One region of the Streptomyces sp. NPDC055099 genome, then DNA from elsewhere that is predicted to be linked to it. Evidence: riboswitches for the same ligand, from Rfam matches in the RefSeq annotation. Region 1 holds a riboswitch; each other region holds the start of a gene.
The links. A riboswitch is a leader RNA that binds a small molecule or an ion and turns the genes downstream of it on or off. The one in region 1 is predicted to bind cobalamin.
Positions count from the first base shown of each region.

Region 2: linked by a shared signal. The riboswitch ahead of ACWFRU_RS23270 (ribonucleoside-diphosphate reductase subunit alpha) and the one ahead of ACWFRU_RS13630 (energy-coupling factor ABC transporter permease) in region 1 are both predicted to bind cobalamin.
Region 3: linked by a shared signal. The riboswitch ahead of ACWFRU_RS01555 (ABC transporter substrate-binding protein) and the one ahead of ACWFRU_RS13630 (energy-coupling factor ABC transporter permease) in region 1 are both predicted to bind cobalamin.

Region 1 covers NZ_JBSGUA010000004.1:468,701-471,962, forward strand. The annotation lists gene ACWFRU_RS13615 (energy-coupling factor ABC transporter ATP-binding protein) at 1-49, opposite strand, end outside; gene cbiQ (cobalt ECF transporter T component CbiQ) at 46-795, opposite strand; gene ACWFRU_RS13625 (energy-coupling factor ABC transporter substrate-binding protein) at 802-1,227, opposite strand; gene ACWFRU_RS13630 (energy-coupling factor ABC transporter permease) at 1,227-1,955, opposite strand; cobalamin riboswitch at 1,986-2,169, opposite strand; gene ACWFRU_RS13635 (GNAT family N-acetyltransferase) at 2,255-2,848, opposite strand; gene tsaD (tRNA (adenosine(37)-N6)-threonylcarbamoyltransferase complex transferase subunit TsaD) at 2,848-3,262, opposite strand, start outside.
Region 2 covers NZ_JBSGUA010000009.1:229,258-232,519, reverse strand. The annotation lists gene ACWFRU_RS23270 (ribonucleoside-diphosphate reductase subunit alpha) at 1-1,483, opposite strand, end outside; cobalamin riboswitch at 1,621-1,744, opposite strand; gene mctP (monocarboxylate uptake permease MctP) at 1,861-3,262, opposite strand, start outside.
Region 3 covers NZ_JBSGUA010000001.1:343,381-346,642, forward strand. The annotation lists gene ACWFRU_RS01550 (FecCD family ABC transporter permease) at 1-876, opposite strand, end outside; gene ACWFRU_RS01555 (ABC transporter substrate-binding protein) at 873-1,898, opposite strand; cobalamin riboswitch at 2,013-2,198, opposite strand; gene ACWFRU_RS01560 (VOC family protein) at 2,206-2,691, opposite strand; gene ACWFRU_RS01565 (helix-turn-helix domain-containing protein) at 2,688-3,262, opposite strand, start outside.

The DNA of each region.
Region 1 (3,262 bases):
CGTAGGAAGCGGCACGCAGAGCGACCAGGGACCCGCTCGGCTCGCTCATGGCAGAACCCTTTCCAGTACGAGGGTGAGGGCCGCGAGGCCCACGAGGAGCGCGGTGCTCGCGGCCACGAAGGGCCGCGAGATCCGGGCGTCGGGCACGAGCACCCGCAGGGTCCCGTCGTACCCGCGTCCGGCGAGCCCGGCCTGCAGCCGGCTCGCCCGGTCGAAGGCCCGCACGAACGCGGTGGCGCCGAGACCGCCGAGGGAACGCCAGGTGGCGGCCCGGGTGGTGTGACCAAGGCGCGCGGCCTGCGCCTGCCGGATCCGGCTCATGGAATCGAGGAGCAGGAAGCTCATCCGGTACATGACCAGCGCCACGTCGACGACCGGCGCCGGTACGCCGGCCTTCACCAGGCGGGGCAGCAGGTCCGACATGGGCGTGGTGAAGGCGAAGAGAAGGACGCCGAGCGAGGCCGCCGACGTGCGCAGGAGCAGTCCGCCCGCTCGCTCGGGGCCGCCGTCGGCGAGCGTGAGGAACCCCTCGGGCCCGCCCAGTTGGACGAGCAGCGTCAGGGCGCCGGTGACGCAGAAGCCCAGGGGCACGCGGTAGGCGCGCCACAGTTTGCGCGGCGGCACACCGGCGGGTCCGAGCAGCACGGTGAGCGCGGCGACCAGGATCAGGGCGGCGCCCGGCCAGGGCGGCAGGGAGACGGCAAGGACGGTGAGGCCGAGCCCGAGCACGGCTTTGTCCACGGGGTGGCGGCGGCGCCAGCGACTGCTGTGCGCCGCCGCGTCGATGGGCAGCACGCCGGGTCAGACCTGCCCGGTCCCGGCCCGGGTGTGCTCCTCGTCGGCGGGCTGCTGCTCCACGTCGACGGCCTGCTCCCCGGCGGCTGCCTCGGTGTGCGCCGCCTCGGATCGCGCCGCCTCTGCCCGCGCCGCGTCAGCGCCCTGACGGCGCCCCTTGCGCAGACCGAAGTAGTAGGCGAGGACGCCCGCGCCGATCGCCGCCTGCAGCGCGAAGAGCGCCGACTCGATCTCCCCGGACGGGGGTTCGTACAGCGGCGAGAACCAAGGCTCGTAGTCCGGCTCGATCTCGGTGATCGCGGTCTCGGCCTGGGCGTCGGCCCCGGTGAACGGCTCCTTCTCGTCGTCGCCGAGGCCGAGCGCCAGCGGCAGCACCGCCAGCGCGGCGACGATGAGGAGCAGCAGAGTGTTGATCTTCGCGTTCCGGCTCATCAGGCGCTGGCCCCCGTCTCCGTCTCGGTCTTGCTGCCGGTGTCCGCCCGCACGGACGGCTTCTTGCCCTGGAGCAGCACGCCGAGCCGCGTGAGCTCACCCTTGCTCGACTGCACGAGCAGCCGCATCACCACGACGGTGAGCAGTCCCTCGCTGACGGCGAGGGGGATCTGCGTGACGGCGAAGATGCCGCCGAACTTGCCCAGGGCGCCGATGAATCCGCTGCCGGGGTCCGGGAACGCCAGGGCGAGCTGGACGCTGGTGACGCAGTACGTGGACAGGTCGGCGACGAACGCGCCGAAGAACACGGCCACCATGAGCGGCACGTCGTACCGCTTCAGGAGCCGGTAGACGGCGTATCCCGCCCATGGCCCGACGATGGCCATGGAGAACACGTTGGCGCCCAGCGTGGTGAGCCCGCCGTGGGCGAGCAGCAGCGCCTGGAACAGCAGCGTGATGGTGCCGAGCACCGCCATGATCGGAGGCCGGAAGAGGATCGCGCCGAGCCCGGTGCCCGTCGGGTGCGAGCAACTCCCGGTGACGGACGGGATCTTCAGCGCGGAAAGGACAAAGGTGAACGCTCCGGACGCGCCCAGGAGCAGGGTGCTCTCCGGGTGTTCCTTGACCTCACGGGTGAGGGAGCGGACTCCGTGGACGACGAACGGCGCGGACGCTACGCCCCAGGCGATCGCGTGCGCCGGTGGGAGGAAACCCTCGGCTATGTGCATGGCTAAGCAGACCCTCTCCAGCACCTCGTGGATGGACAACGCGCCTTGGCCGGTCTCCTGGCTGACGGGTCGTACCGACCGGACTCCGCCTTCCCGGGCGCGTGTTGCGCCCAGTGGCTGCCGCGAGGGCTGGAGCCGGACTTCCCGATCACAGTGGCGAGGGCCGCACCGGCATCACACCGATTTCCCGAGCACCAAGGCGTGGTGACCCTAGTGCGGAATCCAGTGACCTGACAACTTGCGGGACCGCTCCATCTGTGGCACGCGCGAGCGCACATGACCTGGGCGTACGCCCCTGGTCAGCCTCCTGTCACCCCTCCTGTGCCGCAGGACACCGCGAGGGTCCTGGCGGGGTGGCGAGGCCCGAGGAAGACGACGACACCTTTGCCGTCGGGTGAGGGGTGTGTCGCCTGGGTCCAGCCCTGGCGGCCGTAGAACTCCATGGCCTGCGCCGACCGGACCGAAGTGAGCAGCCAGGCACGGTCATCGGGAGCGCCCGCGGCCATCGCCTCAAGAAGGGCCGCCCCGATCCCGGCCCCCTGCGCCCCGGGACGTACGGCGAGTTCGTCTATCTCACGCGCCCCGCACAGCCACGACAGGGCGCGCCCGGCCCCGAGTCCGGCGGCCGCCTGCGGATAACAGCGGTCGGCGGGAAAGGGGTCGGGAGTGGTCCAGCCGGTGGTGAATCCGACGATGTCCGTCCCCCGCAGGGCGATCGCCGCGGTGAACCCGGGACGCCGCACGTCGTCGCCGAGCCGGACCAGGAACTGCGCCACCCTCTCCTCGTCCTCGTACCAGGGCGGTGGGCCGAAGGCCTCGGCGTAGACCGTGCGCAAGGCTTCGGTGTGCGCGAGCAGTTGCGTGCCGTGCAGGACGTGGACGACCGCCGTCATCAGGCAGCCTTCGCCGGGGCCGCTCCCGGCTGCAGGGCCGCGTACTCCAGCGGGGCGGACGGGTCGACCGACACGTCCAAAGGCGCGGGCTCGGCGCCGGCGCGTACGAGCAGATCGCCGACGGCGGCGATCATCGCGCCGTTGTCGGTGCACAGGGTCATCGGGGGGACGCGCAGGCGCACGCCGGCTGCCGCGCACCGCTCCTCCGCGAGCGACCGCACCCGTGAGTTCGCGGCGACCCCGCCGACCACGACGAGGGTCGTGACCCCGTACTCCCGGCAGGCGGCGAGCGCCTTGCGGGTCAGGACGTCCGCGACGGCCTCCTGGAGCGAGGCCGCGCCGTCGGCCACCGGCAGTTCACGGCCCGTGTGCCCTTCGGCCCAGCGGGCGGCGGCGGTCTTGAGGCCGGAGAAG
Region 2 (3,262 bases), on a different contig from region 1:
CGACACGGTCGAGGAAGGTGACGGCGGTGCGGACGGTCTCGTCGAGCCGCTGCCAGTCGATGTCACCGGCGGCCGTGTCCACGAACGCGCCGAGGTTCACCGAACCCAGGTTGCAGACGGCCGTCTCGCCGTCGTCCGTCACCTCCAGGATCTCCGTGCAGAGGTTGGAGGAGTGGACGGTGTGGCCGGGCTCCGCCGTCTGGTTGGCCGTGCGGTTGGCGGCGTCCTTGAAGGTCATCCAGCCGTTGCCGGTCTGCGCCAGGGTGCGCATCATGCGGCCGTACAGCTCGCGGGCCGGGATGGTCTTGCGGGCGAGCCCGGCGGCCTCGGCCTTGCGGTAGGCCGCGTCGAACCCATCGCCCCACAGGTCGACGAGCTCGGGCACGTCGGCCGGGGAGAACAGCGACCAGTCCTGGTCGGCGGCGACCCGGCGCATGAACTCGTCCGGGATCCAGTGCGCCAGGTTGAGGTTGTGCGTGCGGCGCGCGTCCTCACCCGTGTTGTCGCGCAGCTCCAGGAACTCCTCGATGTCGGAGTGCCACGTCTCCAGGTAGACCGCGGCGGCGCCCTTGCGGCGGCCGCCCTGGTTCACGGCGGCGACGGACGCGTCCAGGGTCTTGAGGAACGGCACGATGCCGTTGGAGTGCCCGTTCGTGCCGCGGATGAGCGAACCGCGGGCGCGGATGCGGGAGTACGAGAGGCCGATGCCGCCCGCGTGCTTGGAGAGCCGCGCGACCTGGTGGTAGCGGTCGTAGATGGAGTCCAGCTCGTCCAGCGGGGAGTCGAGGAGGTAGCAGGAGGACATCTGCGGGTGGCGGGTGCCGGAGTTGAAGAGCGTCGGCGAGGACGGCAGGTAGTCCAGGCGGCTCATCAGGCGGTACAGGGCGGCGACTTCGTCCGCCGCGCGCGCGGAGCCGTCCTCGGCGAGGCCGCTCGCGACGCGCAGCATGAAGTGCTGCGGGGTCTCGATGACGTGCCGGGTGAGGGGGTGGCGAAGGAGGTAGCGGCTGTGCAGGGTGCGCAGGCCGAAGTAGCCGAAGCGGAAGTCCGCGCCGTCCTCCAGGGCGGCCTCCACCAGACCGTCGAGGCGCTCCGCGTGGTCGGTGACGAACGCGGCGGTGCGGTCCGCGATCAGGCCCTCGCGGTGCCCGACGGCGACCGAGTCGGAGAAGGAGCGCACGCCCTGCGACGCGGCCTCGTCACGGATGGTGAGGCTGAGCAGCCTGGCCGCGAGCTGCGAGTACGTCGGGTCCTCGGAGATGAGGCCGGCCGCGGCCTCGGTCGCCAGCTCCCGCAGCTCCGCCAGATCCGCCCTGGCCGAGCGGCCCCGCAGCGCGGCGGCGGCGACCCGGCCGGGGTCGGCGTCGGGGAGGTCGGCGGTGAGGTCGGTCAGGGTACGCAGCAGCGCGGTTCCTGGGCCGTCGGCGGTCTGCGATCCGTCGGTGGTCTGCGCTGACGCAGGTTCGGCTGGCGCGATGGTCACGTGGAGCACTCCCTCGCTCGGCTCAGGGCCTTGGGGAGGGGTGAGTGACACACGGGGGCCGGCCCTGGGCAGGGCTGCGCTCCGCGTCCACCAGCCCATTCCACGAGGCCCGGACGTCGTCGGCACCCGGACCGGTCGGAACGGGCGCACTGTCGACAGGTCTTCGGACTTGCGAGCACGACAAATGCGTACTCATACACCGTTGCGGGACAGTTCCGGACTTGCACCGGATTCCCCTGCGGCGACAGCGAGCACGAGCATACATCTTGTGCTGGCTCTGAGCGGCAGCCCCATATCTTGTGTCGGCGCACACAACAAAGCGCGGGCCGCTGGGGGAAACCGGCGGCCCGCGCCATGCGTTGCGTACAGGAACAGGCTCAGTGCCCGCTCGGTGCTCCCGCCGTGGCCGGCGGCAGCTCCTCCACGACGCCGGGGTCGCCCACGTCCGCCGTGTAGTCGCCCGGAGACGTCTCGTCGATGCCGTCAGGGGCCTTCATGGCGCGCAGGACGAAGGTCATGGCCACGGTGACCGCCACGTTCAGGACGAACGCCGTGAGGCCGATGTAGCCGATCTCGCCGATGCCCGGGATCTCGTCGGACGAGCCGCCGAAGTGCTTCTGGGTGGGCGAGGCGACGCCGTACGTGGCGGCCGTTCCGTAGACCATGCCGACCGCCCAGCCCGCGAGCAGCGCCCAGCGGTGGAACCACCGCGTGAACAGGCCGCCGACGAGCGCGGGCATGGTCTGCAGGATCCAGATGCCGCCCAGGAGCTGGAAGTTGATCGCGACCGTCTTGTCCATGGTGAGGACGAAGGCGAGCGCGCCGACCTTCACCAGGAGCGAGACCAGCTTGGAGACCTTGGTCTCCTGCGCGGGTGTCGCGTCCGGCTTGAGGAAGTCCTTGTAGATGTTCCTGGTGAAGAGGTTCGCGGCCGCGATGGACATGATGGCGGCCGGGACGAGCGCGCCGATGCCGATCGCCGCGAACGCGACGCCGGTGAACCAGTCGGGGAACATGTTCTCGAACAGCTGCGGGATCGCGAGCTGGCCGTTCTCCACCTTCACCCCGGCCGCGATCGCCATGAAGCCGAGCAGCGCGAGCAGCCCCAGCATCAGCGAGTACAGCGGCAGGATCGTGGTGTTGCGGCGGATCACGTCACGGCTCTTGGAGGAGAGCGTCGCCGTGATCGAGTGCGGGTACATGAACAGCGCGAGCGCGGAGCCGAGCGCGAGCGTGGCGTAGGTCCACTGCCCGGCCTCGCCCGGCGCGAGACCCGCGACGGGCTTGCCCGCCGCGTCGTTCGCCGCCGAGAACTTGTCGTTCGCCGCCTGGAAGATCTCGTCGAAGCCGCCGAGCTTGATCGGGATGTAGATGATCGCGACGGCGATGACCAGGTAGATCAGACCGTCCTTCACGAACGCGATCAGCGCGGGCGCGCGCAGACCGGACGAGTACGTGTACGCGGCGAGCACCGCGAACGCGATCAGGAGCGGCAGGTCCTTGATGAACCAGTTCGTGTCCGGACCGCCGCCGACGCCCATCACGTCCAGCACGGCCTGGATACCGACCAGTTGGAGCGCGATGTACGGCATCGTGGCGAGGATGCCGGTGACCGCGACGGCCAGCGAGAGCCCCTTGGAGCCGAAGCGTCCGCGCACGAAGTCGGAGGTGGTCACGTATCCGTGCTTGTGCGAGACGGACCACAGGCGCGGCAGGAAGGTGAAGATCAGCGGGTAGACGAGGATCGTGTACGGCACCGCGAAGAAGCCGGCCGCGCCC
Region 3 (3,262 bases), on a different contig from region 1:
CGGGAGCAGGCGTGCGTGGCCGGAGCCGACGAGCGCACGGGCCGCGTGCGGCAGGACCAGGCCCACGAAACCGATGGCGCCCGCGCTGCTGACCAGTGCCGCCGTGAGCAGGGCCGTCACGGAAAGCAGCAGCAGGCGGACGCGGGCCACGTGGACGCCCAGCGTCGCCGCCGCGTCCTGGCCGAACGCGAACGCGTCCAGGGTGCGGGCCTGCGTCAGGCAGACGGCGAGCGCCGCGAAGAGCACCGCCGCGCACAGCGAGACGTCCGTCCAGCCCACCCCGCTCAGCGAGCCGAGCAGCCAGAACAGGACACTCCGCGTGGTCTCCGCGTCGCCCGAGGTCAGGATCACGAAGGAGGTGAGCGAGGAGAAGAGCTGCATGGCCGCCACCCCGGAGAGCACCACCCTGTCGGCGCTTCCGCCCAGGCTGTGGCTGAGCAGCAGCACGAGCGCGAAGGAGACGACGGCCCCGACGAAGGCGCCCGCCGAGACCGACACCACTCCCCCGCCGACCCCCAGGACGACGATCGCGACCGCGCCGGTGGACGCCCCCGAGGAGACGCCGAGCACGAAGGGGTCGGCGAGCGGGTTGCGCAGGAGGGACTGGAGGACGGTCCCGCAGACCGCGAGGCCCGCGCCGCAGACCGCCGCGAGGAGTGTGCGCGGCATGCGCAGGTTCCAGACGATGCCGTCCCGGATGGGCGTCAGCGTCGCCTCGCCCCAGCCGAGGTGCGCCGCGACCGCCGACCACACGTCGGGTACGGAGATGTCCGCGGGGCCGATGGTGACGGCCACCGCCACGGAGAGGGCGAGGGCGGCGAGGCCCGCCGTCCAGAGCAGGGCGGAACGTATGCCGCCCGGGGCGGCCGTCCTCACTCGTCGAGGCCGAACTCGCGCAGGGCGGCGGCGACTTGTTCGATGCCGTCCACCGTGCGGATCGTCGGGTTCATGGCCTGGCCGCTCAGCAGCACGTACCGCTTCTTCTTCACGGCGGTCAGGTTCTTGGTGACGGGGTTGGACTCCAGGAACTCGATCTTCTTCTTCGCGCTCTCGGCCGTCTGCGACTTGCGGGTGAGGTCGCCGATGACCAGGACGTCCGGGTCGCGGTCGGCCACCGTCTCCCAGTTGATCTGGGGCCACTCGTCGCGGGTGTCGTCGAAGACGTTCTGCACGCCGAGTTCGCGGGTGATGATGCCCGGCGCCCCGCAGCAGCCGGCGATGTAGGGCGCGTCGGAGTTGGCGAACCAGTAGAGGAGCGAGGTGCCGGACGCCTTGGTGTGCTCGATGGTCCTGGTGGCCTTCGCCACCCGGCCCTTGAGGTCCGCGATCAGGCGTTCGCCGCGCTTCTCGACCCCGAACGCCTTGGCCAGGTCCCGTACTTCGCCGTAGACGGTGTCCATGGTCAGCGTCTTGACGCGGCGGCCGTCGCCGTCGCCGCTGTTGTCCTTGCCCGCGCAGTCGGAGGGCGAGACGTAGGCGGGTACGCCGAGTTCGGCGAACTTGGCGCGGTCGGCGACGCCGCCCTTGCTGACCGTCGCCAGGAAGGAGGCGGTGACGAAGTCCGGTTCCTTGGCGAGGACCTTTTCGAAGGAGGGGTACCTGTCGGCGAGCCGGTCGACCTTGGCGTTGTCCTTCTCCAGGCCCTTGAGCACCGGGTCCGTCCAGGTGCCGGTGCCGGCCATGCGGTCCGCGAGGCCGAGGGAGAGCAGGATCTCCGTGGAGCCCTGGTCGAGGGAGACCGCTCGCCGCGGGGGCGCCTTGATCTCCGCCTTCTTGCCGCAGGAGGTGAGGGTCAGCGGGTAGCCGGCGGCCTTGCCGTCCGTGGCGGAGGTGGTCGTGGTGCCGCCTCCGCAGGAGGTCAGCGTGACGGCGAGGGCCGCGACGAGGAGGACGGGCACCCGTACACGACGGGACAGAATACGTACATGACGGGCGGTGGAAGACACACGATCCCTTGAGTCTCACGGCTCATACGCGGAGCCTGGCCTGTTTCGTCACCTCCGCCGCCCGGTGCGCGGACGAAGGTGCCAGCAGGTCTTCGGACTCGGGGATCGGCCGGACGGGGCGCCTTCCCAGGTGTCCGTGGACGCCCAGTGGCCGTTGCCCCGCCCGTTCCCCCTCACCGCTGCGCGTCAGTTCCGGATTCGCACCGGATTCCCTGGCCCTGGTGTGGGTTGACTGGCGTGCGCAAGTTATCACGCGAGGTCAGGAAGGCTGCTGGGGCCTCGGTGCGCCGCGGTAGGTGCCGAAGGACCATTTGTTGCCCTCGGGGTCGGCGATCGCGAACTCCCGGCTGCCGTAGGGCTTGTCCTCGATCTCACGGGTGATCTCGACCCCGGCGGCGCGAAGCCGCTGGTAGAGGTCGTCCACGTGATCGGTGACGACGTACGTGCCGAAGGTGCCCGGCTTCAGGCACCAGTCCCCGGCCCCGTCGTCGTACGAGCCGAGCATGATCGCGCCGCCCTCGGGCCAGTCGAGTTCGGCGTGCGCCACGCTGTCGCCGTCCTGATAGACGGCCGTGCGCAGGAAGCCGACCGTGCCGACCAGGAAGTCGATCAGTGCGGGGGCGTCGTGCGCCTGGAGGGTCGGCCAGACAGCGGGGGCGCGCTCCTCGGCCTCGGGGGCTCGCCCCTCGGAGTTGAGGGAAGAGGCGGACTGGGGCTGCTGGTTCTGCTTCTCGGTCGTGTTCATGGGTCCCACTCTTCGCCCCCGCCATAGCTCCCGGCTTGGATATTCCGGCACTCTTCGGCCAGCCAGGCGCTGGGGCTCGCGCCGGTGTACTGCCGGAAGTCCCGCACCAGGTGGGAGTGGTCGTAGTACCCGCAGTCCGCGGCCACACGGGCCAGGTCGGGGGCCGCGCCCGCCGCGACGGGGCGTACGACGGCGTTCCGTGCGCGCTGGAAGCGCATCAGGCGCCCGGCCTGCTTGGGGCTCAGGCCCGTCTCGGCGCGGAAGAGGGTGGTGAGGCGGCGTTCGCTGAGCGCGACGTGCCGGGAGAGCCCGCGCAGGGTGCCCACGCCCTGGTGCCGGGCCAGCCAGGCCCACGCCTCGCCGACTTCGGGCCGTACGGAGCCGAAGGAGGTGTCGGTGGCCGCGCGCTGCCTCAAGTAGGCGGAGAGGGAGGCGAACCGCTCCTCCCAGCCGCCCTGCTCGCACAGCAGCTCCCGCAGCTCGGCGGCGCGGCGCCCCATCACCTCCGCGCCGGGCGTCACCAGCTCTCCGGCGAGTTCCGCGGCCGGTACGCCGAACAGGGCGCGGGCGG